Syntrophobotulus glycolicus DSM 8271: one gene and its partner. Each later gene encodes a partner of the first gene's protein in a complex. Links are inferred from orthologs where the notes say so. Each region holds a gene or a part of one and is shown in the gene's direction. Other genes may lie near its edges. The genes, in order: rny and pfkA.

Evidence for each region.
Region 2: rny (region 1) and pfkA share a complex: the UniProt entries of both Bacillus subtilis proteins name them as parts of the possible RNA degradosome complex. The link is inferred for Syntrophobotulus glycolicus DSM 8271 from one-to-one orthologs.

Annotation. Positions count from the first base shown.
Region 1 is NC_015172.1:2,228,365-2,244,082, reverse strand. What follows is about bases 6,902-9,791. They hold rny (ribonuclease Y), read left to right. Parts: upstream 6,902-7,517; coding sequence 7,518-9,065; downstream 9,066-9,791. Other genes in these bases: SGLY_RS11005 (hypothetical protein), read left to right, coding at 9,252-9,764; SGLY_RS17160 (regulatory protein RecX), read left to right, coding at 6,902-7,198. Outside these bases: SGLY_RS11050 (FtsK/SpoIIIE family DNA translocase), read left to right, coding at 1-184; SGLY_RS11045 (helix-turn-helix domain-containing protein), read left to right, coding at 361-1,131; SGLY_RS11040 (phosphate ABC transporter substrate-binding protein), read left to right, coding at 1,207-2,058; 30S ribosomal protein S12 methylthiotransferase RimO, read left to right, coding at 2,176-3,504; pgsA (CDP-diacylglycerol--glycerol-3-phosphate 3-phosphatidyltransferase), read left to right, coding at 3,498-4,118; SGLY_RS11025 (competence/damage-inducible protein A), read left to right, coding at 4,299-5,534; recombinase RecA, read left to right, coding at 5,664-6,710; more of SGLY_RS17160, read left to right, coding at 6,725-6,901; SGLY_RS11000 (TIGR00282 family metallophosphoesterase), read left to right, coding at 9,794-10,567; SGLY_RS10995 (stage V sporulation protein S), read left to right, coding at 10,702-10,962; SGLY_RS10990 (dipeptidase), read left to right, coding at 11,048-12,001; SGLY_RS10985 (PHP domain-containing protein), read left to right, coding at 12,038-12,892; SGLY_RS10980 (aminotransferase class I/II-fold pyridoxal phosphate-dependent enzyme), read left to right, coding at 12,908-14,107; SGLY_RS10975 (hypothetical protein), read left to right, coding at 14,134-14,379; acs (acetate--CoA ligase), read left to right, coding at 14,795-15,718. UniProt on the Bacillus subtilis protein: Endoribonuclease that initiates mRNA decay. Initiates the decay of all SAM-dependent riboswitches, such as yitJ riboswitch. Involved in processing of the gapA operon mRNA, it cleaves between cggR and gapA.
Region 2 is NC_015172.1:2,076,323-2,091,999, reverse strand. What follows is about bases 1-2,849. They hold pfkA (6-phosphofructokinase), read left to right. Parts: upstream 1-865; coding sequence 866-1,834; downstream 1,835-2,849. Other genes in these bases: SGLY_RS10315 (cell division FtsA domain-containing protein), read left to right, coding at 1,867-2,849; SGLY_RS10325 (DnaA ATPase domain-containing protein), read left to right, coding at 227-823; glnA (type I glutamate--ammonia ligase), read left to right, coding at 1-178. Also shown: more of SGLY_RS10315, read left to right, coding at 2,850-3,981; lgt (prolipoprotein diacylglyceryl transferase), read left to right, coding at 3,984-4,772; SGLY_RS10305 (TIGR04086 family membrane protein), read right to left, coding at 4,759-5,127; panB (3-methyl-2-oxobutanoate hydroxymethyltransferase), read left to right, coding at 5,247-6,083; SGLY_RS10295 (hypothetical protein), read left to right, coding at 6,218-6,658; SGLY_RS10290 (phospholipase D-like domain-containing protein), read right to left, coding at 6,782-7,804; SGLY_RS10285 (tetratricopeptide repeat protein), read left to right, coding at 8,001-9,182; GTP cyclohydrolase I FolE, read left to right, coding at 9,274-9,840; 5'/3'-nucleotidase SurE, read left to right, coding at 9,899-10,675; SGLY_RS10270 (hypothetical protein), read left to right, coding at 10,672-10,920; spoVB (stage V sporulation protein B), read right to left, coding at 10,974-12,512; fusA (elongation factor G), read left to right, coding at 12,725-14,731; SGLY_RS10255 (NADH-quinone oxidoreductase subunit 5 family protein), read left to right, coding at 15,249-15,677. UniProt on the Bacillus subtilis protein: Catalyzes the phosphorylation of D-fructose 6-phosphate to fructose 1,6-bisphosphate by ATP, the first committing step of glycolysis.

The DNA of each region.
Region 1 (15,718 bases):
GGCTTCGGTTTCTCTTTTACAGAGAAAATTAAGAATTGGATATACCCGCGCAGCAAGATTGATGGATCTCATGGAAGAAAAGGGAGTGGTCGGCCCTTATGAAGGTTCTAAACCGAGGGAAGTTCTGTTAAGCTGGAGCCAATTTGAACAAAAATATAAGAGTATTGAAGAAAATCAAGCATAAATAAAAAGTATCAAAAAAATTTGCTGATCGAAGAAGGAATAAAAAAATTTTTGCAGAATAAATTTTTTTGCTGAAGAATAAGATATAATAAAGAAGGAAAAGCATTTTTAATAGATTTTTGGCAATAACAGTTGGATATTTAAAGTATTTCTGTATCTATATAGGTGGTGATTAAAATGGCGGGTGAAGGAATCCTCCTCAAAGAAGCCCGAAAAGAGAAAGGATTAAGCCTTGAAGATGTCGAAAAACAGATTAAAATAAGGCCTTTCTATTTAAAAACTTTGGAGGAAGAAGAATATTCCGCACTTCCCGGGACAACATATGCAAGAGGTTTTCTGAGGACCTATTCCAAATTTTTAGGTCTTGATTCCAATCAAATCATTGAGATGTTTAATTCCTCGTTTCCTAAAGATGAGGAAGAGAAAGTTGAGAAGGTATTATCCCCAATTCCCAGTTCTTCAGTTTGGTTTAAGCCCGCTGTTTTGTTCACGATGGCTTTTATCGCCATAGGGTTTGTGGTGGGGATTACCTATATCACAAAAATCAAGGAAAAACCTGATATCGGCGGATATATCCCCGCGCCTTTGCCTGCTTCCCCCCAGACCCAGGAGGGCTCCTCTCCTTCTAATGAAAGCGATCAGGTAAACCCGCAGGGTTCGGAAACAGAAAAAACAGATGGCCTGGTTGCAGAGGTGACATTTAAAGAAGATTGCTGGCTTCAGGTCAAAGTCGACGGCAAAACTGTTGTGGACGGTTATAAGGTTCAAGGGGAAACACAGAATCTTCAGGGGAAAGAAAAGATAGAATTTGTGACCGTTGGTAATGCGGGAGCTTTGATGATCAAGGTTAACGGAACCCAGCTCGCGCCCCTCGGTTCATCTAAACAAGTGGTCAGAAATTATGTGATTACTCCGGAATCTCTGGCAAAAAATGATAGCATCAGCTGAGCAGAGACTTTGGACGAGATTTTTTATGCCTTGAGCAGAGGCATTTTTTTATGAAAAACTTAGGAGATATGTTTTATGAGACAGTCAAGACGAATAATGAGACTGCTATTGCCGGCGTGTTTAGTCTTTTCCCTGGTTATGGCAGGATGTAATAAAGAGAGTGTCACGAACGAAATTGTCAGCAGGGGACCGGGAGCGATCAGCGGTATGGTCACGATTGCCGGATCCACCTCGGCCCAGACTCTTTCACAGGATTTAGGTTCGATTTTTATGACCAAAAACCCTAAGGTATTGATTAATGTTTCCGGAGGAGATACGGCGCTGGGCATTCAGGCAACACAGAACAAAACCGTAGATTTCGGTGCCGTGTCCCGCGAACTGAGACCTGAGGAAACAGGCCTTGTAGCTGTGAAAATTGCTTATGACGGTTTGGCTATAGTTGTTAATCGGAATAACCCTGTTTCAGAGTTAACCATTGAACAAATTCAAGGGATATACAATGGGAAGATGACAAACTGGAATCAAGTAGGCGGAAAGGACGCCCCCATTTTATTATTGAACCGGGAGGAAGGTTCCGGAACTCTTGAAGTGTTCCGGGATAAGCTGCTGGGGAAAGAAGCGGGTAAAGCGGGAACCGTTTGCAACTCCTCAAGTGCTGTTGTGGAAGCTGTGAGCAATAACCAAAATGCTGTCGGCTATGTTTCTTTCAGTGCTGTTGATGATAAAGTCAAGGATTTAAAGATCAATGGGGTTGAATTGACGGTCAAGACGATGAAAGAGAAAAAGTACCCGCTGATCAGGCCCTTATATTATGTCTACAGCGAAAGCTCACCGCTCAGTGAACAGGCCCAGTCTTTTCTGAACTTTATCTTCAGTGAAGAGGGACAGCGGATTATTGGAACCCATGGATACAGTCCCTTAAGCTGAGCTTGAAATAGATTGTTTATTTTATGAAAAAATAGGCATATAATTAATAAGGTCATTTTCCGAAAGCATTCAAATTAAGCAAGTATTTTTGACGGATTAAAATCGAGGAGTGGACAGTTGAAGAAAAAAGTCGCGGTGATTAATTTGGGCTGTCCCAAAAATCAAGTTGACAGCGAAGTTTTAGCAGGTTTTTTGGTCCGAAAATATCAGCTGGTTGACGAGCCGGCCAAAGCCCATATCATCATTGTTAATACTTGTACCTTTATTGATGAAGCGAAACAGGAATCAATCAATGAGCTTTGTCAAATGGTGGAGTATAAAAAAAATGGGATTTGCGAGAAAGTCATTGCTACAGGTTGTATGGCACAGCGTTACGGTAAAGAGCTGATTGAGGAAATCCCGGAACTGGACATGGTTCTGGGCGATGGCAACCTAGCCAATATCCTAGATCATATCGAGGAAGCAAAAGACAAACGTTTGCTCACCTGGCAAGAAACACAGAGCTTTCTTTACGATGAAAAAATGCCCCGGCAAAGGTTTGAAGAAAGTCATTATGCCTATATTAAAATTGCGGAAGGATGCAATAACCGTTGCAGCTATTGTGTCATTCCACAGATTAAAGGTTCTTACCGCAGCCGGACAAAAGAATCTATTCTTGGGGAAGTAGCGTGGCTGGCTGAGCAGGGTGTGAAAGAAATCATCGTTACGGCTCAGGATACGACAAGATACGGTATGGATATCTATCAAGGGCTGGAATTGGCTAATCTGCTTGCGGCAATCGCAGAGATTGACGGAATTGAATGGATCAGGCTTCTTTATTGTTACCCGGAAGTGTTCACGGATGAATTGATTGAAGTGATGAGGAAGGAACCCAAGATTTGCAAATATTTGGATATTCCTTTGCAGCATGCCAATAATAAAATCCTTACGGAAATGAACAGAAGATATTTGAAGCAGGATGTCGAAAGGCTGATCAATAAATTAAGAAAAGCCATACCTGATATTGTCTTGCGTACGACCTTTATTACCGGGTTCCCGGGAGAGGGAGAAGAAGAATACGCCGAACTGCAAAATTTTGTCCGGGAAATGAAATTTGATCGCTTAGGTGTTTTTGCCTATTCGCGCGAAGAAAATACTCCGGCCGGAATGAGAAAGGATCAGGTTCCTGAAGAAGTGCGGGAGGACAGAAAGAACAGACTGCTGGAACTTCAGGCTGAACAGGCTGAGGAAAATCAAAAGAAATGGATTGGAAAGACCGTCAAAGTCCTCTTGGAGGAACGGCTCGATCATACCCAGTGGCTGGGACGCAGTGAGGGTGATGCCCCGGAGATAGACGGGCAGGTTTATGTCAGGGCGCAGAAAAAAGAATTCAGTACCGGAGATATGATTGAAGTCACGGTTACCAACGCAGATATTTACGATTTGGAAGGAGAAGCAAGATGCTAAATCTTCCGAACATCCTGACATTAGTCAGAATCGTTATGGTTCCGGTTTTTATGGTCATCCTTCTGTTGAAATTGCCGGGAGGCAAGACGTATTTTGCCTATCAGAATTTCGTGGCGGCGGCGATTTTTATCATTGCGGCAGCTACCGACGGTCTGGATGGGTTTATTGCCAGAAAACTTCATCAGGTGACCAATTTGGGGAAATTTTTGGATCCCCTGGCAGATAAATTGCTGGTTTCTGCCGCATTGATATCGCTTGTACAGATGCATAAAATTTACGCCTGGATTGTCTGGGTCATTCTGGCCAGGGAATTTGCAGTCACAGGTTTACGGGCCATAGCGGCTGCCGATGGGGTAGTCATCAGTGCCAGCAAGCTTGGGAAGATCAAAACTGTTTCCCAGGTAATCGCCATAAGTATAATGCTGTTAAATGACTGGCCTTTCTCCTACCTGGGGATTTATCCGGGAAAGCCTTTAATTTATCTGGCTTTGGTGTTGACCATAATTTCCGGGGTGGATTATATTGTTAAAGCACGTAAGTTATTAAGCAAAAAAGATATCGGGAAGGTCAGAAAAACAATCAGGGCATCAAGGATCATCCGGAAAAAGAAATAAGAACGATTTATCGGAGTAAGGAAAGCAAGAATTACCGCAAAAGGAGTATTCTTGCTTATTTATTTTGACGGAATGAAGCGCCGATTCGACAAAAAAATCATCCGACAAAGAAAAAACGGAATGATCAAAGAAGGATAGGGTATAATGACAAATACATCAAACCTGTAGGAGGATATGTCAATGAAAGCAGAGATCATCTCGACAGGAACGGAGCTTCTTCTGGGAAAAACGTTGAATACCAGTGCAAATTACATCACCGGGCAGCTTTCAGGTCTGGGCATTGAAGTCGATTACCATACGACAGTAGGAGATAATAAGGAGAGACTGCAAGAAGCATTAAAACAGGCCATACATCGGTCTCAGCTGGTCTTTCTCACCGGCGGAACGGGCCCTACGGCCGATGATATGACAAAGGACCTGGTTGCGGAAGTCCTGGAACTGAAAATGGTTTTTAACCAGGAAACAATGGAAAAGATAAAGGACTTTTATTATGCGGAAAAGAAAACCCCTCCAGGGTCGGACAAACAGGCCTGTTTTCCCGAAGGTTCTCAAATCGTGCCCAATTCGGTAGGGACGGCGCCGGGGGCGATTATCGAAAAAGAAAACCACACCGTCGTTATTTTACCCGGGCCTCCGGGTGAATTGCAGCCAATGTTTGAGCAGCATATTTTACCGGTTTTGCGGCATAAACTTGAGAACCATTGTGAGCGATTGTATACCAGGATTTTAAAAGTCTTCGGCCTGCAGGAAGCGGAATTGGAAAAGGAGCTTCAGGGACTGCTGGGACAAAAAAATCCTTTTATCACATTGATCGACGGCCATACCTTTATGGACCTTCGTTTAACGATCAGGTCAAACGATCAATCGGAAGCCTGCAGGCTTCTGGATTCAGAAGAAGCAGAAATCAGGAAAAGGCTTGGCAGCAGGATATTTGCTGTGGATAACCAGACCCACGCATCTGTGACCGGAGATTTGCTGCGGCAAAATAAACTTACCGTTTCAACAGCGGAATCCTGCAGCGGGGGACTGCTGGGAGGGGCAATAACCAATGAAGCAGGCAGCTCCGATTATTACCTTGGAGGGGTGATTACTTACGCTAACGAGGCCAAAGAAAAGCTTATCGGGGTTCAGGCCGAAAGCCTTCGAAAATATGGGGCGGTCAGTGAGACTGTGGCGAAAGAAATGGCCGAAGGGGTAAAAAGAGCTCTGGGATCTGATTTGGCGCTGGCAACAACCGGCATTGCCGGGCCGGGCGGCGGAAATGATGAAAAGCCGGTGGGCCTGGTGTATATTGCTTTGGCGACTTCTGAACATACTGAAGTAAAAAGGTGTCTGTTTAACGGGGACAGAAAATCCATCAGAAACATGACGGTTGAAACAGCAATCAATATGCTGAGGTTGTATTTGCTCGAATAAGGAAAAATAAGAAAAGATTTTCTCTAATCAGAAAAAACCGTTTGACAAAAAGTTTGAAGAATTATTATAATAAAATAAATCGAACATATGTTTTGTTTCTTGGAGAGAATTAGAGGAGGATACAGAGAAATGTCAGGTACAGATAAACTCAAAGCCTTGGATATCGCTTTAGGACAAATAGAGAAGCAGTTTGGCAAAGGAGCAGTCATGCGTCTTGGCGAGGCTTCAACAAAAATGGCGATTGAAGTCATTTCTACCGGGGCCTTGGCTCTGGATGTGGCACTGGGAGCCGGAGGAGTGCCCCGAGGAAGGGTAGTGGAAATCTATGGACCGGAATCCTCAGGAAAAACTACAGTGGCTTTGCATGTGATAGCTGAAGCGCAAAAGGCGGGCGGAGTTGCGGCCTTTATTGATGCGGAGCATGCTCTTGATCCCGAGTATGCCAAAGCACTTGGTGTGAACACGGATGAGCTGCTGATATCACAGCCCGATACGGGTGAGCAGGCTTTGGAAATCTGTGAAGCTCTGGTTCGAAGCGGAGCAATTGATGTTGTAGTGATTGATTCGGTGGCGGCGCTTGTGCCGAGGGCGGAAATCGAAGGGGAAATGGGAGATTCTCATGTTGGCTTGCATGCCAGACTGATGTCTCAGGCCCTGAGAAAGTTAACGGGAGCAATCAGCAAAAGCCGGACCTGTGTAGTGTTTATTAATCAAATACGGGAAAAAGTCGGGATCATGTTTGGCAACCCGGAGACAACCACAGGAGGCCGGGCTTTGAAGTTTTATGCTTCCGTAAGGCTTGAAGTGAAAAAACAGGATGTGATTAAGCAGGGACAGGATGTGATCGGAAACAGAACCAGAGTAAAAGTAGTCAAGAATAAAATTGCCCCTCCTTTTAATCATGCGGACTTTGATATCATATACGGGGAAGGTATCTCGCGGGAAGGCAGTCTGGTAGATTTGGGAGCGGAAACAACGATAGTAACAAAATCGGGGGCCTGGTATTCCTATCAGGGGGAGAGGCTTGGGCAAGGAAGAGAAAGCGCCAAGGAATATTTACGCGATCATCCTGAGGTCAGGCAGGAAATAGAAGCAAAGATACGCGAGAAGCTATTGGTTAATAAAGGCAAGAGTCCTGCAAGCAGTGAAGCTGATCCGGAAAGCAGCGAAGAGTAGCGAAAGGAGCATTGATGAAGAGCGCTCTAAGCGAAGCCTTGAAAATCATTTCCCGCCGTATGGTCACATCAGATCAGCTTGAGACCAGGCTGAGCGGGAAAAATTATCAAAAGCAGGAAATCAAAGAAACGATAGAGAAGCTGAAAGCTTGGAATTATCTTGATGACAGGCAATATGCCGAGGCCTTTTGCAGAGCAAAAGCCGGAAAGTATTCGCGGGCTCGCATAAGACAGGAACTGGTCGTCTCAGGGATAGGAGAAGGAATAATTTCTGAAGTGCTTGAGAGGCTTTATCCGGAAGAGGCTGAATATGCTTATCTCAAGAGCATTCTTTCTAAATACATGGAAGAAGAAAAAAATAAAATGGCAAGAAGAGAAGCCAAAAAACAAGCCGAGAATATCTGCCAAAAAGTTGGACAAAGATTATACCGAAAAGGGTATCCTTATCGTTCTATTCAAAGAGCGCTTGAAGAATCAAATCATATTTAAAGAAAAAAGAGAAACAAATTAATTCGTAAGAATAGAAAAAACATTTTTGTGGCATTCCTTCAAGGAATGCCGCTTGACATTGCAGTTACATTTCATTAAACTAAAATTTGTAGACTTTGTCTCTTGAATTAATAACCTTAACGGTTTCTCTTATATATTTTTTTCTTGAACATGGAGTGCGTGACAAGTAAAGATATTTAAATATACAAAGGGAAAAGTATATCCTTGTTGGGTTAGAATGAAAGAGGCTGGTCATACCAGTTTTTTTTAGTGTTAATAAAAATTTATTTATTCATTTATTACTAAGGAGGTGAAAAATGTGGGATCATCAGCAATATTTGGCGTATTAGGCATATTAGCTGGGTTGCTGGTTGGTGCTGTTGCTGGTTGGCTTGTTCGCAGAAACGTTGCTGAAAAGGCGATTGGCTCTGCTGAAATAGAGGCAAAAAAGGTCCTGCAAAATGCGGAGGCCAATGCCGAAGCGAAAAAGAGAGAATCTGTTGTAGCTGCAAAAGAAGAAGTAATGCAGATCCGGAATGAGGTTGAAAAAGAAACCCGGGAACGCCGGAGTGAGTTACAGAGAATGGAAAGGCGTTATCTGCAAAAAGAAGAGACCCTGGAGAGAAAAATTGAGGCGATTGAAAGAAGAGAAGATCATTTAATTAAAAAAGAAGCAGAAGCCGAAGAACATAAAAATGAACTGAAAGAACTTGTCAATAAACAGATGGCGGAACTGGAAAGATTATCAGGACTCACACCGGAAGAGGCAAAACAGATTCTGTTAAAAAGTGTTGAGGATGAGGTCCGCTATGAATCCGCCATAATGATTAAGGAAATTGAGGGCAGGGCAAAAGAAGAGGCGGAGAAAAAGGCAAAAGACATTATTTCTCTCGCTATTCACAGATGTGCGGCCGATCATGTGGCAGAAAGTACAGTATCGGTTGTCGCCTTACCCAATGACGAAATGAAGGGCAGAATTATTGGACGTGAGGGCAGAAATATCAGAGCATTGGAAACCCTTACAGGAATAGACCTGATCATTGATGATACTCCTGAAGCCGTGATTCTGTCCGGATTTGATCCAATAAGAAGAGAAGTGGCCAGATTGGCCTTGGAGAAGTTGATTGTCGACGGTCGGATTCATCCGGCCAGAATTGAAGAAATGGTTGAAAAATCGCAAAAAGAAGTTGAACAGAAGATTCGTGAGGAAGGTGAACAAGCCACCTTTGAAACAGCTGTACATGGAATTCATCCCGAAGTGATTAAATTGCTCGGTCGTTTGAAATTCAGGACAAGTTATGGGCAGAATGTGCTCAAACATTCTATCGAGGTATCACACCTTGCGGGACTGATGGCCGCGGAATTAGGTGTTGATGTTCAGATTGCCAAACGCGCGGGGCTGCTGCATGACATCGGTAAAGCTGTTGATCATGATACAGAAGGAACTCATGTTGAAATCGGCGTAGATATTACCAAGAAATATAAAGAATCCTGGGATGTGATTCACGCAATCGAAGCTCATCATGGCGATACAGAGCCCAAGACAATCGTCGCAGTATTGGTTGCGGCCGCCGATGCGGTTTCTGCCGCACGTCCGGGGGCCAGACGCGAGACACTGGAAACATACATTAAACGTCTTCAAAAACTGGAAGAAATTGCAGAGAACTTTGAAGGTGTCGAAAAATCTTATGCCATCCAAGCCGGAAGAGAGATCAGAATTATTGTGAATCCGGAGAAGATTGATGATGTATTGGCACCGAGAATGGCTCGCGATATTTCTAAAAAAGTCGAGGAAGAGCTTGATTATCCCGGACAGATCAAAGTGGTGGTTATTCGGGAAACCAGAGCTGTTGATTACGCAAAGTAATTCCTGATCTAATTTTTGATTTGTATGATCATTGCTCCAGCACAAGGCGGGTGTCTGAAAAGATTACCTGCTTTGTTCAATGATTCGGGTTATATTACCAATCAATCCGAGAAGGACATCTCATGATATTTGCAGAATAATCAAGGATATATTTTATATTCAGAAAGAGAATAGGAAGGAAATAAGATGTCTGTTCATGATCCAGTCAATATGAGTAGCAGTTATAGCAATTATTCCGCCAACTTGTTGGTTTCCGCTTTGCTGAGATATCCGGAAATAGGCACGATGAGTTGTGTGCGGGAAAACCAGGCTTTGGTCATAAAATTCATCGTTACGGATGATCATAACTATGAAAGCTTAGAGAAAAAGCTTAGGCAGGCGTTGGAGATCTATCATAAAATCGAAGGAAGAAAAATGAGTCTTTTTGAGATGAATATTCAGGGATCTGATCCAAGTATCCTGGTGATTAAAAGAGATATTGCCAGCATGTCTCAGACTGAAATGAATCTTCTGGTAGAGATGATCAAAATGGAATGCGGAAAAAATTTAGTTCAGGAAGAAAGCAACCTGCCGGAAGATGATATCATTTTTCAGGACGAGGTGATTAATCATATGCTGGCTGTGCTTCGTTCTAATGGTACTGAAAAAAGCTTTACGGCAGTACGTGAAGAGGGAAAAGTACTTGTATTTAATGGATAATGATTCTGTTCGATTGGGTGGTGAAACGGGTGAATGTTTTATTTATTGGTGATATTGTTGGAAAACCAGGAAGAGAGGCAATCAGGAAATACCTGCCTGAACTTCGGGATGAGTACAAACTGGACTGTGTCATTGCCAATGCGGAGAATGCTTCCGGCGGCAGGGGTCTGACGAAGGATGTGGCCCGGGAGATCTACCAGCATGGAGTAGATGTGATTACGATGGGTAACCACGTATGGGATCAACGAGAAATTATACATTTTATTGATGAGGACAATAAACTTGTCCGTCCCGCCAATTATCCCAGAGGGGTACCGGGAAAGGGTTTTTTGGTGTGTTCTAAAAATAAGATTAAAATTGGGGTCATTAATCTTGCCGGGCGGGTTTTTATGACCCCGCTGGAAAATCCATTTACCATGATCATTTCTTTAGTCAATAAAATCAGGGAAGAAACCCCGATTATTTTAGTTGACTTTCATGCAGAAGCCACATCGGAAAAAGTCGCCATGGGATGGTTCCTTGATGGAAAAGTCAGTGCGGTATTGGGAACACATACGCATATCCAGACAGCCGATGCCAGAATATTGGACAATGGAACAGGCTATATCACGGATGCGGGGATGACCGGCCCGCGGAATTCGGTTTTAGGAGTCAAAAAAGAAATCATAATCAATAATTTTCTAACTCAAATGCCGGCCAGATTTGATGTGGCAGACGGAGCTGTCCAAATCAATGGCGTCTTTTTAGAAATTGATTCTCAAACAGGTAAAGCGAAAAAGATACTCCCTCTTCAAAGATATTAAAAAACTAATTAATAGAATTAATTGAAAAAAATTCAAAAAACTCTTATTGGATAAAAAGGATTTTTTTTCTATATCACGAATATGTATAACATGAAGTGGAAATACATGTAAACGGTTAATAGGAGGTATTTTGAATGGATGTCTTAAAAGTCTCAGCAAAATCAAGTCCAAATTCTGTGGCAGGAGCGTTGGCTGGGGTCATTCGAGAAAAGGGCGGGGCCGAATTACAGGCTATTGGGGCAGGTGCGCTTAATCAGGCAGTTAAAGCAGTTGCGATTGCCCGAGGATTTGTTGCTCCCAGTGGAGTTGATCTGGTTTGTATACCGGCTTTTACTGATATCCAGATTGAAGAGGAAGAACGGACAGCGATTAAACTAATTGTTGAGCCGAGATAAATGAGTATAAAAAACCACCTGCCTTTGGGCAGGTGGTTTTTTATACTTGATGAAGAATATTAATTTGACGGTCATGGAGGTACTTATGGGGAAATTCCGGATTATTGACGGTCATTGTGACAGTCTTGGCCAGTTGGTTTCAGGGGAAAGGAGTCTTGTGGAGGAAACTTTGACAGGGCACTGGGACCTCGTCAGGGCCCGCAAAGGAGATATTGCTCTGCAGTTTTTTGCCGCTTATATCGAAAGTGAATACAAGCCATTTCTGGCGCGGCACAGGGGTCTAGAGCTGATCGAAGCAGCCCTTGCCTTTGTTGACCGCAACAAAAATGATGTTTGTCTGGTCAAGGATAAAGAAGATCTGGCCAAACTGGGCCAGGAGGATAAAATAGGATTATTGTTAAGTGTAGAAGGCGGAGAAATTCTGGGGGAAGATCTGTGGATGCTGGATATTATTTTTCGCCTTGGAGTCCGCAGCCTGGGATTGACCTGGAATCAGCGCAACGCCATAGGTGACGGAGTAGGAGAAAGGGAGAGCTGTGGCAGGTTGTCCAATTTCGGGAAAGAAGTCATAAAGAAAATGAATGCCTTGGGAATGTTAATCGACGTTTCCCATCTCAGTGAACCTTGTTTTTGGCATGTGCTGGAAATTTCCGATCAGCCGTTTATCGCTTCACATTCCAATGCGTATTCCGTATGCGCTCATCCCCGAAATCTCACGGATCACCAGTTACGGGCGCTAAGAGACAGAAAAGGTCTGACCGGAATAAATTTTTGCCCTGATTTTGTAAAAATGAACGGCAAAGCGTCAATCCCGGATTTGGTTGAACATATCTGCCATATTGCGGAAATCGCGGGTATTGAGACTATTGGACTGGGATCGGATTTTGATGGAATTGAGGAAACACCCCGGGGTTTGGAATCGGCCGCAAAGTATCCGGCATTGCTGGAAGAATTAGATAAAGCTGGTTTTAGTGAAGAAGAAATCCAGAAAATATGCTATGAGAATTTTGAAAGAGTGCTGAATGATGTGCTAAAATAGCTTCATATTCTAATTTACGCTGAAAGGGCAAAAAGGATGGCAAATAGAAAGATGAAAATGAACATTGAAGCTGATCTGCATTGCCATACAAACATGTCCGACGGCTTGATGGATCCGGCGGAGGTTGTGAGGATCGCGGCCCAAAAAGGCTTAAGCGCCCTTGCGATTACAGACCATGACACGATTCAGGGCTTTGCCGAAGGGAAGAAAGCAGCTCTGCAATACAACATAGATTTTATTCCGGGCATTGAGATTAATACAGATTGGTGTGGCAGGGAAGTTCATATTCTCGGCTATGGGATTGATCCCGAATCCCGGGAATTCAATCATAAGCTTGCTGTGATCAGAGACAAACGCAAGGAGAGAATCAATAAAATTGTGGAGAAGCTCAGGGGATTGGGCCTGGACATTAGCATTGAAGAAGTGGAGAGTAAAGGAAAGGGAGTATCTATCGGCAGGCCTCATGTAGCTCAAGTATTGGTTGACCGGGGTTATGCCCGGAATGTAAAAGATGCCTTCAGCAATTATTTGGGGATAGGAACGCAAGCCTATGTGCCGAGATACAAGCTGAAACCCGAAGAAGCCATTGCGATGATCAGAAAGGCAAAAGGGGTGGCTGTACTGGCCCATCCCGGAGCGCAAGGTCTTTTTTGGGAAATAAGCCGCTGGAAAGATGCGGGACTTCAAGGGATTGAGGTCTATCATCCTGAACATCATGAAGAGAGTATAGAAAAATATACAGGATTGGCAGCCAAAATGGGACTGGTGATTACCGGGGGATCAGATTTTCACGGGGAAAGCATTAAACCGGGAATCGGTATTGGCGACTGGGGAGTGGATAAAATCACGGTTGCCGGATTAAAAGAGTTGTTTAATCGCCAAATCTGCTGAGATTGGAGTAATAGAATGAACATTGCCCATAGAATTCAAGGATTTGAACAATCAATCTATTCCCGTCTGAAAGAATTGAAGGAAGAAATTTTTCGGGAAGGTACGGCATTAATCGATCTCAGTATTGGGACCCCGGACATGGCGCCGCCGGAAAAGATTAAAAGAATAATCAGCGATTGTGCTCTGGATTCAAAAGCTTATGACTATACATTAACCAGAGGCACGGAACAAATCCGGCAAGCTTGTGCAGATTGGTATAAAAGGCGTTTTGATGTTGAATTGGACCCTCAAAGTGAGGTTCTGCCCCTGATGGGCTCCCAAGATGGGCTTTCCCATATATTTTGGGCTTTTGTGGATAAGGGCGACTATGTGCTGGTTCCGGACCCCGGGTATCCGATTTATTCAGATGGGCTGGCTCTTGTTGAGGGAATTAAAGCACCCATGCCTCTGAAAGAAGAAAATCATTATTTGCCGGATTTATCATCGATCGATGGACATACTGCGCAAAAAGCTAAAATGATGATGCTGAACTATCCGAATAATCCAACGGCAGCAACGGCACCTCTGGATTTTTTTCAGGAGGTTGTTGCTTTTGCCAAAAAAAATAATATTATTGTTTGCCATGATGCCGCATACTCTGAGCTGTATTTTGAAGAGCCCAAGCCCCCGAGTTTCTTACAGGCCGAGGGGGCCAAAGGGGTAGGAGTGGAATTCCATTCTTTGTCCAAGACCTATAATATGGCCGGAGCAAGACTCGGCTTTATTGTGGGCAATGCAGAGATCATCAAAGCTTTGGAAACAGTGAAATCCAATATTGACTATGGGATATTCAGGCCCGTATTATCCGCCGGTGCGGCAGCATTATCGGGAATTTGTGATGAGGCGGCAAAACGAAACCGGGAAGTGTATAAGAAAAGAAGAGATATATGGATAGCAGGCTGTGCTCAGGCGGGATGGAAGATGCCGGTTTCCCAAGCATCAATGTATATCTGGGCTCCTGTTCCGACACAGCAGGATTCTTTTTCTTTTTCCAAAGACCTGGCTAAGGCCGGTGTTATGCTTATTCCGGGAGCGGCTTTTGGCAAACACGGTGAAGGATATGTGCGAATTGGCCTGGTGCAAGAAGAAAAGGAGATTGAGAAGGCGGTTGAAATTGTCCGGGATTTTTTAAATAAGAGGATTAAAAAAGATGCTTCAGGTATAGAATATGAATAAAATATATCTATATTTGGGAGCAGAAAATGAATACAATAAACCAAGAGACAATAAGCCTCAAAAAAAGGGTTCTGGAGCTGGAAAAGCAGCTTGATCATTTGAGATTAAGCAGAAGGGTCCTGATGGATCTCTTAGAACAGGTTGAGAAAGAAAAGGACAATTTAATGCATAAGCTGGGAAGGAAAACGCAAAAAAATCTCTTGACCGGGAAAAACGTCTGTCACAAACAAGGGGCAGTTTTAGAGATAAAAAATTACTTAAGAAAATCATAATTTTCATCAAAAACATATTGCTTTTTCCTTTCTGATCATATACTATAGTCTAAAGGTGATGAAACACTGTTTCTTATAGTAAAACGCTGATGGTAGGAGGGTTGCTTTGATGAAAAGAAACAAACCTGTTAGAACAGAAATAAGGACCTTAAATCGACTTAGGAGTTTAAATCAGAACTAATAAAAATTTTTTTATTAAAAATGAGAAACTGCGTTTTGTTATATGAAACAAAGTTTGCGGTTTTTAGTAAGTAATAGAGAAGCCCTAAGCAAATAATCTAAAGAAAATAAAAATGGCTATAGAGAATAGCGATAAAGATGGGTATCTGGTTAATTTTCAGCATAATATGAAACGAAGTTTTAATATGCGAAACAAAAGGTGCTAAAGTATTGATTTTAGATGGAGGGAAGAAAAATGGCTTTGACAGAACAAGAAAGAAATGAATACAAACAAAAAATAACAAATATAGCAAATAGCTTTCAATCCAAAAAGGCCAATGATCATCTCAGAAGCAGAACTGAGGAAGCGGAAGGAAGACTTGAATTTTGGCAGGAAAGGGCTTCAACGTTAAGCTGGTTCCAAAAATGGGATCAGGTTCTTGAATGGAGTTACCCTGATGCCAGATGGTTTGTCAATGGAAAGTTAAATGCTTCCTATAACTGTCTTGATCGCCATTTAGACAGCTGGAAAAAGAATAAGCCGGCTTTGATTTTTGAGGGGGAAAAAGGAGACCATAAGGTTTACACATACAAAGAGCTGCATGCCGAAGTAAACAAATTTGCCAATGTTCTCAAGTCGCGCGGTGTCCATAAGGGTGAGATTGTCACAATCTATATGCCCATGATTCCGGAAGCCATCATCGCAATGCTGGCTTGCGCAAGACTGGGAGCGCCGCATAATGTTGTTTTCGGCGGCTTCAGTCCGGAAGCATTGAGAGAGAGGATCAATGACACAAAATCAAGATTCCTTATTACCTGTGATGGCGCTTATCGCAGAGGAAACCTCCTGCGTGTAAAGGAAAATGTTTGTGCGGCCTTGAAGGAAGCAGACAGTGTTGAAAAGGTATTTATCGTTAAACGCGCCAATATTGATATTGAAATCATTGGCGGCCGGGATATCTGGTATCATGAGGCAATGGAGGAGGCCGGTGAAGACTGTCCGCCTGAAATCATGGATTCTGAGGATATGCTGTTTGTTCTCTATACCAGCGGTTCAACCGGCAAACCTAAAGGGATCGTTCATACGACCGGCGGCTATCTGACAGGGGCTTCAACAACCCTGGAATATGTGTTTAACATGAAGCAAGATGATGTTTACTGGTGTACCGCTGATGTAGGC
Region 2 (15,677 bases), 150 kb from region 1 along the record:
TTCCCTGCCGGGCGATCTGGCCGAAGCGCTGGAGGAGCTGGGCCGGGACGATGTGATTAAGGAAGCTTTGGGCGAGCATATTATGAACAGGTTTATTGAAGCGAAACAAAAAGAGTACGATAATTTCCGGATTGCCGTACATCAATGGGAAATAGACAATTATCTGGAAACGTATTAATCTTGCCGTCAAAAAGCGTCGGCACAATGATTGCCAGGGGTGACAAGGGTGTTCATCAGCACATTTAATGAAGTTGCGTTTAAGGCCCTGGACAGGTTCTCCATGGAGAACGGTCCGCAGACTGTGATCATTTACGGAGATGACGGGGTCGGAAAAAGTGAACTGCTGAAAAGTCTGTATCATAAAATGCAAAACGAACCGTATCGGACAATTTATTACCAGGCTGAAAAATTTTCCAGGGAATTTGCTTACACCTTATCTGCCGGGAGAATAAAAGCTTTCCGAAACAAAGTTCGGAAAGCTGATCTTTTCATTCTGGATGATCTGCATAAACTGACCGGAAAACAGAGAACAATAGAAGAGCTTTTCTATACCTATGACTCAATTATTCTTCAAGGCGGAAAGTTCGCCATATCCTGTTCGGGCCTTCATTTGTCCTTTGCTTACCTGGGAGAAAGGTTTGCTTCCAGATTATTAAGCTCGGTGAGCATACCGGTTTTTCAGCCGGAAAAACTGGAAATACAGGAGTTCATCAGGTACTGCAATCAACAATTTTTTTCCGGCAAAATAGATATTGATCAGATCATGTTGAAATCGCCGGTAAATCTGAAAAATACCATGGAACTTCTGCGGGATTCCTCATAGGGAAGTCCGGAGTAAAAATGACGAAGATATGGAGTGATAGGCATGCGGGCTGTTGATAAGGTTGCCGTGTTGACAAGCGGAGGAGATGCTCCGGGGATGAATGCGGCGATAAGAGCTGTCGTCAGGAAGGGAATATTTCATAATCTGAGGATTTTTGGCGTATACCATGGTTTTGCTGGTTTGATCAATGGTCAGATCACGCAAATGGAACTTGGTTCTGTAGCCGATATTGTCCATCGCGGGGGAACGATCCTGAAAACCGCCAGGTGCAAGGAGATGCTTTTGCCCGAAGGGCAAAAGCTGGCGGCAGACCAGCTTATTGCCAGAGGAATAGACGCTTTGGTGGCGATTGGCGGAGACGGTACATACCGGGGAGCAAAAAAATTAGCCGAATTGGGGATCAAGGTCGTCGGGATTCCGGGTACGATCGATAATGATATTAATGGAACAGATTTTACCATCGGATTCGATACATCTGTAAATACTGTCGTCGAGGCCGTAAGTAAATTAAGGGATACGGCCACTTCTCATGAACGCGTCTTTGTGGTGGAGGTAATGGGCAGGAACTGTGGGGATATCGCTCTGCACGCGGGGTTGGCCACGGGTGCTGAATCGATTTTAATTCCCGAAATTCCGTTTGACCTGGAAGAAATCAGTGAAAAATTGCGAAGAGGATTTCAAAGAGGGAAGAACCACAGCATTATTATGGTGGCTGAAGGAGCTGGAAATGTGATCGATATTGCCAGACAGCTCACAGATCAATCAGGATTTGAAAACAGGGTGACCATCTTAGGACATGTGCAGCGGGGCGGGTCTCCTTCTTCAGCGGATGCCGTGCTGGCAGGTCTTATGGGGGCCAAGGCCGTAGAGGCCCTGCTGGAAGGACAGTCGGAAGTGATGATCGCTTCTTCGGGAAACGAAATCGTCACCAAAAGCCTGGATATTGCCTTTGCGCCCAAACCATACTCTAAAGAAAAGATTTATCAAACTGCAGATGAGCTGGCAATTTAGACGAAGCAGAGCTCTTAGACGAGGTGTTGGAAATGGATACTGTTTTTGCGTTGGATATCGGCACCAGGGTGGTTATGGGTTTGGTGCTGAAGAAAAATTTAGCGGGTTATGAGATCCTGGCGAGTGCCAGAACTGAACATCGACAACGGGCGATGTATGATGGTCAGGTCCACGATGTGGAAGAAGTGGCCCAGGCCGTTAAAGAAGTGAAGAACAGCCTTGAGCAAAAAACCGGTATGACTTTGGATAAGGTGGCTGTGGCTGCCGCCGGCAGAGCGTTAAAAACAGAATCGGCTTCCGCGGTCCGGGAAGAAACCTATATTATGCATTGGCGGCAGGAAGATATTCTGGCCCTGGAAATGGAGGCAGTGCAGGAAGCCAGGAAAAAAATAGAGACCATGATCGATCCCGCGAAAGAATCCGCTTATTATTGTGCGGGTTACAGTACGGTTTCCCAGAGTGTTGAGGATGAGCAGCTATCCAGAATTTCCGGACAGCGTGGAAAAAAGATCGGTGTTGAAGTCATCGCAACATTCTTACCCCGTACAGTTGTCGACGGGCTGTTGTCCGTTCTGGAAAAAGTGGGACTGAAAATGCAGAGCCTGACTTTAGAGCCCATTGCGGCCGGGCAGGCAGCAATACCACAGGATATGCGGAGAATGAACCTCGCTCTGGTTGATATTGGGGCAGGAACTTCAGATATTGCCTTGACAAATGAAGGGACCTTCTTTTCCTTCGGTATGGTCCCGATGGCCGGAGATGAAATCACAGAGGCGATTTGCACGCATTATCTGCTGGATTTTCAGGAAGGGGAGGATGTCAAAAGAAGATTATCAACAGACACGGAATTTATCTTTAGTAATTTTTTCGGTCAGGAGACGATTTCAAATAAAGAAGATATCGAAGAATTGATTCAGCCCTGTGTCCATGAATTAGCAAAAAAAATCAGCAAGGAAATTTTGGATTTAAACGGTAAACCGCCTCAGGCCCTCATTTTGATCGGCGGCGGGAGTCTGACTCCCAATCTGGTCGACTGCATTGCAGAGAAACTGCAATTGTCTAAAGCAAGAGTAGGTATTCAGATCAGAGAAAGATTGACACAGATTACAGGCGACTCCTCATTGAAGGGAGCAGATGTCATTACACCCATAGGGATAGGGATCACAGCCTTGGAGGATAAGGGTTTAAAATACTATACGGTCGGTGTAAATGAGAAATCTGTTCCGATTTTTGAGACTCATCTTGCTACGGTAGCGGAAGCCCTGTTGGCCGCGGGGCTCGATCCAAGGTTTTTTTCGGGCAAACCGGGCTTGGCATTACTCTTTTGGGTAAATGGCAATATGCAGGTGATCAAGGGAAGACTGGGCGGCCAGGCGGAAATCATGGTAAATGGCGAGCCGGCAGGCTTAGACCGGCAATTAGCCCCTAATGATGTCATCGAGTTTGTTCCCGCTACCCAGGGCAGTGATGCGAAGGTCAGGCTGAGAGAGGTTCTTGAAGTCTTGCCGGAGAAGAAGGTCTATGTCAATGGTCAGGAAATCGAGCTGGCTCCTCTCCTTAAGGTTAATGAGAAAAAGGCCTCTCTGGAAGATTGGCTAGAAGACGGCGCGAAAATTGAATTGGAAGAAACCGTGACGTTGGGAGAGCTCATCGAACGGGAAAAGCTGCCGGAAATGAAAGAAAAAAAGCTGAGCATCTGGATTAATGGGTCGGAACAAATCATTTCCAGTAAACTTGATTACTATGTCAACGGAGAAATTGAGACGGAAGAATACCTGCTGCAGGAGGAAGACGATGTTGTCTATATTCCGAAAAGAATCAATTTAAACCAATTAAACTATACACCGGAGCCCATGAACTTTTTCGTCAATAATGAGGAAACCTTGCTGCCGCCGAAAGAAGTGAAGTTCTATTATCGTGGTCAAGAGATGAATGGTGAAGAGTTTCTGGAGAACGGGATGGAGATCAGAGCGGCGGCTTTTGAACAAAAACCGATTCTGGCAGATGTATTGGCGCATTATCTTGATCTGGAAAAGAGACCGGAAAATGCCAGGTTGCTGATGATGGTCAATGGTAAGCATGCGGATTATTCAAGCGAACTCAATCGGGGAGACCGGATTGCCTTGACTTGGACAACTGGAGGTTAAACATGCATCAATATTGGTTTCATCTTGGAAGTTTCCCGATCCGGGCCTATGGAACGGTTCTGGTTCTGGCCTTTGTTCTCAGTGTCGGTGTAGCTGTTTTCTTAGCCAAGGTGCAAAAAAAGGAGGAGTACATTCCTCACATTCTGGATATTGCCCCTTTAGTCCTGATCGGAGGCCTGGTCGGAGCAAGGGCCTGGCAAGTATTTTTCTTTGATTGGGCCTATTACAGTGCAAACCCGGGAGAAATACTGGCTGTCTGGCATGGAGGCCTGGCTATTCAGGGCGGAATTGCCGGGGCATTAATAACCGGATTTCTCTATGTTAAGCTGAATAAGCTGCCATTTTGGGAATTTGCCGATTTAGTGGCCCCGGCTGTGATTTTGGGGCAGAGTATCGGCAGGGATGCCAATCTGTTAAATGGAGACGCTTTCGGAGCGCCGACCGGAGGGAATTTTGGAATCCTCTACCCTTCACAGACGATAGCAGCCGAGACCTATGGGGCTCAGCCTCTTTGGCCGGCGGAAATATGGGAGGGGCAGATTGATATCGTCATTTTTGCCATCCTTCTGATTTTACAGATCAGAAAGTGGACTCCGGGGTTTATCTTTCTCTTTTACCTTGTTTCTTATAATTTTTGCAGGATGTTTCTGGAGTATCTCCGAGGGGACAGCATCAGATACTTGTTTGGCTGGACAGCTGCCCAATGGACCAGTGCGGTAACAATTATTTTAGCCATAATCATTCTGGGGTATCTTAAAGTCAAAAGCAGACATCCGGCTAACGGCGGATAACAGCCCCGGTCATACCGCCCAGGCACCCGGAAAAAATCGAAACAGCGGATTTTTCGCCTAAAACCAGCCAGGATAGAGCGGTTGTACTGAACACGAAATAAAGGATCATCGTAAAGATCACAAAACCAATTCCGACGGCGAGACCGTAAAACAGGCCTTTTGAACCTGCTTTATAAGAAATAAAGAGGCTTCCGCCAAAAACGCCAAGGGCGGTGCACAAAAAATTGAAAAGAACGGACTCAGATAGATCGGAGAAATAGTAGATTAAAGAAAGGACCAGGGACAAAATCAGCGAAATGACGGCAGAAACCAGAAGACCTTTGATGATTAAGGAAAGCTGAAATGTTTTTTCCATGAAGTTACCTCCTTGCCGCAGCAACATTGTAACAATACAAAATATGCTTGGGAGATAAGGCTTATGTCTTGTGGTCCGGATAATATTTATCTGAGAATAAAAACAAAGAGGTTTGGATGATGAAGAAAACGATTCTTGATTTCTGGAAGATGTCCCGCCAACAAGAAAAAATTACAATGGTCACCGCATATGATTATTCCAGTGCCGGCTTGGTAGAAAAAGCAGGGGCCGACATGATTCTGGTGGGAGATTCTTTGGGAATGGTTGTGCTGGGATATGAATCTACAGTGCCCGTTTCCATGGAGGAAATGCTGCACCATGCCAAAGCGGCAAGGCGGGGAGCTCACGATACCTTTGTCGTTGTGGACCTGCCCTTTATGAGTTATGCGACGATTGAGGACGCTATGCATAATGCGGCAAGACTGGTGAAAGAAGGCGGAGCGGACGCGGTGAAAATGGAAGGCGGGGAGGAGATCAGGGAGATGGCGGCAGCCCTTGTCAAAGCCGGGATTCCGATTGTCGGACACATCGGGTTAACGCCTCAGACCATCACGAAATTGGGAGGATTCAAGGTTCAGGGGAAGGACTATGACAGTGCCCGGAGGATTTTTCATGATGCCCGCGCTCTGGAAGAGGCAGGCGTTTTCATGCTGGTTTTAGAAGCTATTCCGGCTAAGCTGGCGGGGAAAATTACGGAAGCCATAGATATTCCGACAATAGGAATCGGCGCGAGCAATGAGTGCAGCGGCCAGGTTCTCGTTTATCATGACTTATTGGGCTTATACGATAAGTTTGTGCCCAAGTTTGTGAAACAGTATGACACGTTAGGAATAAAAGCGGTTGAAGCCTTAAAACGTTATTGTGCAGATGTAAGAACCGGAGTTTTTCCCGCAGAAGAACATTCTTACAAAATAGATGAAGAAATCATGAACAGAATAGACAAAGAATTGAAATAACCAATATCTGAAATTTAATATTTATCGTTTTGTATTTAATTTTTGGGGCAAAGAATATATAATTATATTGATCAGAGAAAAAAAGTATAAATAACATAAAATATCGTGAAAAAGAATACAGCTTTAGTGAAAGGATGAAGGAATTGAAACTTAAGGATAAGACATATAAAAAGTTTATTGATTGTTTTGAGAAATTAGCGAAAAAAAATGAAGGAAAGGAATTTGAAGCCGCCTATTCGGAAATACAAATGGAAACCGGGGTCGCCAGCATAACTCTGAAAAAAGCGATTCAGATCCTGGAAGAGGATGGGATCATTGCCGTTGAACAAGGGAGGAATACCCGTTACGGGAAATTTAAATACTTAAATGAGACCAGAGATGGAGCCGATAAGGAAAAGAATAAATTTTCTGAGATAAAGACAGATCCAGATAATGTAGAGGTGCTGATCGGGCAGATTAAGAGTATGTCCAATCTTTTGGAACAGCTCCGGCAAAGAATCAGGACTCAGGAGATGACGATTTCCGTACTGCAGGACAGAGTAGCGGATGTTGAAGATAAGCTGGTCAACAAGTAAAAAATTCCCTGAAAAGGGCGAAAAAAAGGGGACGTTAACGAGACGATAGTTTCGTTAACGTCCCCCTTAAGCTAAAATGGACAGAATAATTTCTGTCCATTTTAGCTTTCTTGTGGGTGTCTTTTACGGAGTCGCCTTCTCCCAGTCCTGCTGAAAGACACTGCTGACTTTAGCGGCAATATCAGGGGACGGGATGGTGATCGAGGATTCATGGCACATGACAAAAGCAGAATATGTCCAGCCGGAGCTGCTCATGAGGACGGTCTTCTGGTCAAAGATGGCCCAGTTAAAGCCCAGAGGCAGGTTGGCCGGGTTTTTATAGCTGCGGACAGCGATACCGGAGTTCTTCATCTCATTGACGGAAGTCGACCCGCCGGGGGCAGAGGAAGGGTTGACAATGATCTGAACAGTGCAGCCGCGTGTTTGGGCGGCGATCAAGGCATCTTTAATCTCTGTGTCTGTAAGCTGATCTACTTCGATCCAAATTGTTGATTGGGCAGCCTTGATCCGGTTGAGCAGGGTTTGTTTAATTCCGGCGTTGACAGAAAAGGTAATCTGATCTTCGATCAGAGAAGGATTCTCGTCAATCGAGAGCTTGTTCGTTGTTGTAGATTCCCAATCCTTGCTGAAAGAATTAGAAATGGTTGACACACTGGTACCGCTCAATTGAACAGCAACCGTATGGGTGCTGAACCCGGCGGAGGTCAGAGGCGCCCCGTAATAGACAGCAGTCTGGTTGTCAACAACCATATATTTTACCCTGTCATACTGTCCTTTTTCAGATGGATACCGCTGGGCGGAAAGATTCTCATTTTTTAAGTAATTCAGGGTATTTTCATTTTCTCTTTGCCAGGGGTCTAATAGAATTTTGACGTCTATTCCCTGATGGGCCTTTTCCACAAGGGCCTTCAGCACGTCCTGGTCATCCATGGCAAACTGCTGAAGATAGACGGATTTTGCGGCATGATTAATCATATTGATAGTCAGAGTTTTTATCGCTTGGGAATCAAAAAGGACAGAGTCGGGTGATAAGGGGGATATTCTTTCGATATCTGCATCCTTTGATTTAAATATGTTACAGCCGTTAAGCGGGATGAAGGACAGGAATAAAATGAAGATCAATAGCTTCAACCTGATTTTAAACATATAAACTCCTAATCATGATAAAAATTCTTATTAATGTTATTATACATATTTTCGTAAATAATTACGAAAAAATAAACATCATCTGATTTGGCCGCTGATTCAGGCACAATTTCGGGATTGAAAATCGTCATGGCAGGGAGGGATAGAAGCTCCTTTCCAAGAATATCCCCCATAGAGGAAAGGAGTGTTTATGACGATGATGATCGAATCTCTCATTGCCAATCTTCAGCGCAAGGCTCTTGTGACCAAACCATTTTTGTCCGGGAAGATGGAAGAATACCGCTGGTTATTAACCGGCAGGAAGAAAAGCGTTTACCAAAATGTTTTAGGTAAAATGAAAGAAGGAACTGAGGAGTTATCTCTACTTGAAATCAAGGTTTTGATCGAGAACGACGCTTGGGCGGAAGCTTATCAGCACTTGTCACGTAAAGTGATGATAGGTCAGAATGGGCACAGGCTGGCAAATCAGAATGAGGTCTGGCCCCTTTTGGCAAAATGCTGTTATGAGCTGGGAAAGCTGGGAGAAGCTCTGGAAAACATTGAATGCGCTTTGACCCGTGACAGACCGACAGCAGATCTATGGAACATCAAGGCAAACATTCATTTTGAAAGAGACGAGGAAGGGGAGGCGATTGAGTGCCTGAATAAAGCGATCAGAGCCTTCCCGCAGCATATTGAAGCCAATCTTCGTTTGGGCAGCCTTTATTTTACCAAAGGAGATTATCAGGAAGCTTATCACTGTTTTTGCGGCTGCTGCCGAATCAGGCCGTTCGACTCCTATTGCTGGGAGATGAAGGCGGAGACACTGCTTAAACTCAATCATATAGACTATGCCGGCAAATGCTTTGCCAAAGCAATCAGGTGTGGGGGGAGTATAGAGCTGCTGGCCAGAAATTCGTATTGTCTTGCTCAAAGCGGAAAGGTAAATAAAGCAATAAGACTTTACCGGAAAGTCTTAAAATATGAACCGCACAACTACGATGTCCTTTGTAATCTGGCCGGAATATTAAGTAATCACAATAAAATTGAGGAGGCTTATTCCCTATTAAAGAAAGCGTACCTCTTAAATAATCATGATTACATTATGTTGAATAATCTGGGCTTTATCCTCTATCATATGGGCAGGTTCAGGAAAGCCATCGATTATTACCGCTCCGCTTTGAACATGTCCCCGGATGATCAGACCATACTCTATAATTTAAGTGTGTGTTTGGTCAAAAGGGCAATGTGGGATGAAGCGATCGTCCATTTGAATAAGATCCTGGATGTTAACCCCAATAATGGGGGAGCCTGGATGCTGCTGGGGAATGTTTACGACAATATGGAGAAGCACTCTATTGCCGTTGATTGTTACAATGCCTCTTATGGCTTAGCTTAACCATAGCAAAGAATTTTTAGAATTTGCTTAGATGTATTATAATATGAAGAAAGGTTTTTAGTCATTGACGCAATAACAGGAGGCAATAGGAATGGAAATCAATACTCAGAAGCTGGAACAGGCGGTAAGTATGCTGCTCGAAGCAATTGGTGAAGACCCTGAACGAGAAGGATTGATCGATACACCGAAAAGAGTAGCGAAGTTTTATGCGGAAGCTTTTGCGGGCTTGCATGATGATCCAAGTAAGCACCTGCAAGTGATTTTTGATGAAAACCATGAAGAGATGGTCATTGTCAAGGATATCCCGATGTATTCCATGTGTGAACATCATTTGCTTCCTTTTTTCGGAAAGGCTCATGTCGCGTATATCCCGCGCAACGGTAAAGTGACAGGGTTATCCAAGCTGGCCAGAGTGATTGACGGCTATGCCCGCAGGCCCCAGCTTCAGGAAAGGTTGACAACCCAGATTGCCGATACCATAAAGAATTCTTTGGAAGCCAGGGGTGTTCTGGTGGTCATTGAGGCTGAACATATGTGTATGACCTTACGGGGAATTAAAAAGCCCGGCTCCAAAACAGTAACCTCAGCAGTAAGAGGAATATTTCAAACAAGCTCGGCAACCAGAGCGGAAGCTTTTTCTCTGATCATGGGAAAATAACAATCGGTGATGAAAATCCCTGGGGAATGAAGGGGACGCAAGGAGATTAAAGATTTTCATGAGAATCATGCTGACGAATGATGATGGGTATTTTGCGGCCGGGTTAAGGGCGTTGTATCAGGAATTGAGCAAAGAAAATAAGCATGAAATAACCATAGTGGCCCCTGCCGGGCAAAGATCGGCGACAGGCCGTTCAATCACGATCCATGAGCCGTTATTTGTGACAAAATATGAGCTGAGACAAAACGTATATGGTTTTGCAGTTGACGGTACACCTACCGACTGCGTAAAGTTGGCTCTTCAGGGGGATCTTTTTTCCCAAAAGCCGGAACTGCTGATTTCCGGCATAAATTATGGCTGGAACCTGGGGAGTGATGTTTTTTATTCAGGAACAGTGGCGGCGGCCATGGAGGGTGTTCTATTGGGAGTCCCTTCAATTGCGGTTTCCCTGGCCCAAAGCGAGATGGTGGATTATACGGAACCCGCGGGATTAATCAGGGAATGGATCGGCCAGGAGGAATTTCTTCAGAACTGCCGAGCCAGCCTGTTAAATATTAATTTTCCCGGCAGTCATCAGGAAGACTGGAAGGGAATGAAGATCACCAAACTGGGAAAGACAATCTATGATAATAAATTTGAGTGTCAGGAAAGCGCTTTCGGTCCGGTCTACTACTGGACCAGCGGTTCAATCATATCTCAGGATGATCCGGATACGGACCTGATGGCGATAAAAGACGGTTATGTCTCGATTACGCCTTTGCACAGTGACTTGACAGACGATGAGCAAATAAAGGTATTGTCTGAATGGAGCCGGAGGGAACGGAGTAACGAATGAAATTAGGCATTTTTTTCTTCTATTTTATTGTTTTATTTTTTATCTTTTTATCATCCAGAAAAAAGGGCAAGCCTCTTAATCTGAGAATCATCATTGTGTTACCGGCACTGTTTGCCTTAGTGTTATCTTTACTGTCGGTAATCAAGCTATATGTGATCTATAAGATATTGTTCGTCATTATCGGTGCGGTTTTGATTTTGTTTTCCTATTGGCAATGGAAGGACAAGTTCAGAAGGTGGCTCTAAGGGGAACCTTAATGAATGAAGGAAAGCACATCGGCTGGTGATGAACATTTCTTCTATTTGAAAAGATTATTGAGAATGGGGATTTTGTTTAGGTCCTGTTTACGCATGCCGCCGTTAAAAAGCAAAATACTGAAATAAACGATTAATCCGGCCACTGAGATCAAAAGACTGCCGGCAACAGTCTGTAAGGCAAACCGGAGGAAAAGAAACACCAGCAGGAGCATCCCGGCTCCGGCGATCAAGGGCTTGAGAATAATATTCTCGAAGTCCAGATTCAATTTAATATAATGATTGACAGCAATCATGTTCAAAACAGCGACGATGAAAAACCCGATTAAATATGCGGCGGCAGTGCCGGTAAGACCCAAGTGCGGCATCGCAGTCAGGTAAATCATCAGGGGAATTCTGATCATGCCGCCAATCACGGAATGAACGAGGGGCAAATGGGTTTTGCCAAGTCCCTGCAGAATCCCTGTTGTGGTTTGGTGAAGATAGGTAAATATTCCCCCTAGAGAAAGCAGTTTCAGAATCGGTGCGATATCGGAGCTGTTAAAAATACCGGCAAACAGATCGGCAAAGCAATAAATGATCACAATACAGGGGAGCCCAATCAGAATGGTCAGGCGGATGGAGTCTGAGCAGCGGGATCTGGCCAGCCTGTATTCTTTTTTTGCCACTGCTTCCGAAATGGCCGGGACCAGAGAAGTCGCCAGGGCAAAAGTAAAGACACTGGGAAAGGCAAGCAAAGTGAAGGCTGTCCCGTTCAGTTCACCGAAAAGTGTCGTTGCCTTTCTTAAAGAGTAACCGGCTGCCTGCAGTTGACGGGGGATAATTACCGCATCGAGTGCGGAAAGGCCGCTGAAAACCAGTCTGCTTCCGGTAACAGGCAGGGAGAGACCGAACATTTCTCTGATGATCTCATGGTAGCGGGTAACCGCTTGGGGACGGTGAGTACGCTTTCTTCGGCTGATCAGGTAGTGAATCATGATCACGAAAAGACCGGCGAACTCTCCGACCAGCATACCAACGGCCAGACCGGCGGCCCCGAATTCGATACCATAAGGCAAAAACTTGATGGCCAAATAAAAGCCGACGACAATCCGGAATAATTGCTCGCAGATTTGACTGACGGCGGAAGGGACCATGTTTTGATGACCTTGAAAATAGCCCCGGAAAGCAGAAGAGACCGAAACAATGAAGATCGCGGGAATACATATTCTGAAGACATAAAAAACTCTGGCGTCCGGGAAGCACTTGGCAACAATCACAGGAGTATTGATGTAGATGAGTAGGGTAACCACAACAGAGGAAAAGCTGAGGAGCAGGATGGCAACCCGGAATATTCTTGCGGCATCCCCCTCCCGGCCCAAAGAAATCTTTTCCGCAATCATTTTAGAGACCGCTAAAGGAATCCCCGCGGTAGAAAAAACTAAAATTGTCATATAGAGGGGAAAGACCATCTGGTACAAGCCATAGGCCTCGCTGCCGACATATTTCATGATTAAGTACTGATAGATGAAGCCCAGTATCCTGTTAAACAAATTCGCTAAAAAGAGAATGATGGCACCTTGAATTAAGCTTTTCTTCGGCATGGGCATCTCCTTGGGCATAATGAAAATCAGCATTGCGTTTATTCAACTTATGCGGCCGGATCAAAGCAAATACCTAAGAGTTCAGAATAATTAAATGGAGCGGACAACACCTCATTTTCCAAATTTTTAAAAAACATATCTTATTGTAGGGAAATGATCTATAATAAGATCAATTTCAATATTCAGAAATTTTAGCAAAGGGGAGATGACATTTGAAGATCTACGAAAGCAACAATATTCGTAACATCTGTCTAATGGGCCACGGAGGCAGTGGCAAAACTTCTTTGGCTGAAGTCATGGTTTTTCATTCAGGCGCAATAAACAGAATAGGCAAAGTTGCTGATGGAAACACAGTATCAGACTATCTGCAGGAAGAAATTCAGCGCAGGATTTCGATCAGCACATCTTTGGTTCCTGTTGAGTCAAACGGAGTAAAAATCAATGTTCTGGATACACCGGGTTATGCGGATTTTATCGGTGAAGTGATCAGCTCGATGCGGGTAGCGGAAACAGGGGTCCTGGTCATATGCGGGGCAAGCGGACTGGAGGTTCAGGCGGAAATGATCTGGGACATGATGGAGGAAAAGAAACTGCCCAGAATCATCTATGTCAATAAAATGGATCGGGAAAACGCCGCCTCCGAAAAGATTCTTGAGGAACTCAAGCAGGCGTATCCTCAGACCCATTTTGTCCAGATGCAGATACCTGTAGGAAAAGAAGAAAACTTTAAAGGAATCATCGATATTTTACAGTCTCAGATTCCTCCGGAATACAGTGATGAGGCTGAAATTCTTAAGGATACTTTATTGGAAACAGTAGTTGAAGCCGATGATGATATTTTAATGAAATATCTTGACGGGGAACAGATTACGGATGCCGAGCTGAAAACAGTTTTGCAAAAAGCCCTGGCTCAGAATATTATCGTTCCGGTCCTTTTTGGTTCCGCGGAAAAAAATATAGGGGTGCAAGAGCTTACCCAATTTGTAGTGGATTATGTCCCGGCTCCGGCTCCTATTGAAGATAAAGCAGCATTGGTCTTTAAGACTCTGGCCGATCCCTACTTGGGGAAAATGTCCTTTTTTCGGGTATATGGCGGTTCATTTTCCAGCGAAACGCTTGTGTATAATTCCACAAGGGAAGCCGATGAAAAAATGGGCCAGATATTTTTCCTCAGAGGAAAAAATCAGGAAAACACCGCAAAGGTATTTGCCGGTGATATCGCTGTGATCGCCAAGCTTCAGGAAGCGAAGACCGGAAACACGTTTTGCGGTAAAGACCAAATGGTCAAACTGGATGGGATCAAATTTCCCCTGCCCTGTCTGCCGGTCTCCATTAAGCCGAAAAGCAAGGGAGATGAAGATAAGCTGGGCACAGCCCTGAATCGCCTGATGGATGAAGACCCGACAATCAGTGTCCAAAAAAATACCGAGACAAAACAGACCATCCTATCGGGCAGAGGAGAGACCCAGTTAGATATCGTAAGTGAAAAACTTCTCCGCAAGTTCGGGGTTGCGGTAGAGATGGACGTCCCCCGGGTACCTTACCGGGAAACCATCAAAAAGACAGTAAAGGTTGAAGGCAAACATAAGAAGCAAAGCGGCGGGCATGGGCAGTACGGACATGTATGGATAAAAATCGAGCCCAATCCCGGCAAGGATTTTGAATTTAAGGAAGAGATATTTGGAGGATCTGTGCCGCGCAACTATTTTCCCGCTGTGGAGAAGGGTTTGCGCGAAGCCATGAATGAAGGATTTCTTGCCGGTTATCCCATGACAAATGTCAAATTTACACTTTATGACGGTTCCTATCACAGTGTGGATTCCTCGGAAATGGCGTTCAAGCTGGCCGCGATCCTAGCTTTCCGTAAAGGTGCCGAACAGGCCGGGGCTGTCCTGCTGGAACCGGTGGCCGAAGTTGAGGTTCGTGTTCCGGAAGCATTCATGGGGGATGTGATCGGGGATTTGAATACGAAACGGGGCAAGGTTTTAGGCATGGAGCCTGACGGCAAAGAGCAAGTCATTAAAGCCCATTTGCCCCAAGCGGAACTCATGCGGTATGCCATAGATTTGCGCTCGATTACCCAGGGCAGGGGGACATTTACCTTCCGCTTCTATAACTATGAAGAAGTTCCTTCCCGGCTGACAGATGCTCTGGTGGCTAAGCTCAAATCATATCAGGCTGAAGAGAAAGAAAGGGATAAGCAACTGAAATCGTCGTAACTGAGATATTGGCTCTGGCAAACGCGAAATAAGGGAAAGTAGCTAATAAAAACTGACGGGATGACCGCCAGTTTTTATTGCTGATTTGCTTGCTTGATCAAATGAGATTAGGATAGAATTCCTTGAAGGTAAATGGAAAAATGCGTTAATCTTTGTAAATTTAATCCGGTTATTTATAGAAATGCAAGATTCTGTTTATAATATTAGCAGAATAGTTTGAATATGGCAGAGCGTTTTGATGAACAACAATAAATTTTAGGAAAGCATTGTGAAAAGTTTATCTATATCAGTTGCTATTATGACGGATTATCATTATAATAAACATGACTTGTAAGCCTATTTTCTTCATATAAAAAACGTAATATCGTCGAATAGAGCGATATTGAATTGAAAGGAGTGATTGGAAGAAACAGGAGATTCTTATTGTCCAATATGAAGCATTGGACTGTTTCAAGTGTCTGGTTTCTGTATTCTATGGTTACGCTAAATTCTACTTGAGGGGAAAGAGGATGCCAACATGAACACAATGGTTTTTTTAATACTTTTTCCGATAATTGTAGCGTTTCTCTTGCTCATTCTGCCACAACTGTTCATCAGGAAAATAATCGTTGGAGCATCATCAATTGCCATTATTGCGGCTTCATTATTTTTAGTTGTACAGTATTTTCAAACGGGGGCAGTATATTTTGAGGCTGGAGAATATGCTCATGAGATCAGCTTGGGCATGTTTGCGATCGAGGTGGCTCTGGCTGCATTGATCATCGGGATTTCCATTCGTTATAAGCAATTTCTGGCCGCACTTCTGATGCTGATCGGAGCTGTGCTGGTCATTTGGTTTGAAGTTGCTCATGGAAGCGAAATACATGCAACACATAATTTATTTGTCGATAATCTTTCATTGATTATGACTTTGATCATCGGAATTATTGGTACGCTTATCGCAGTA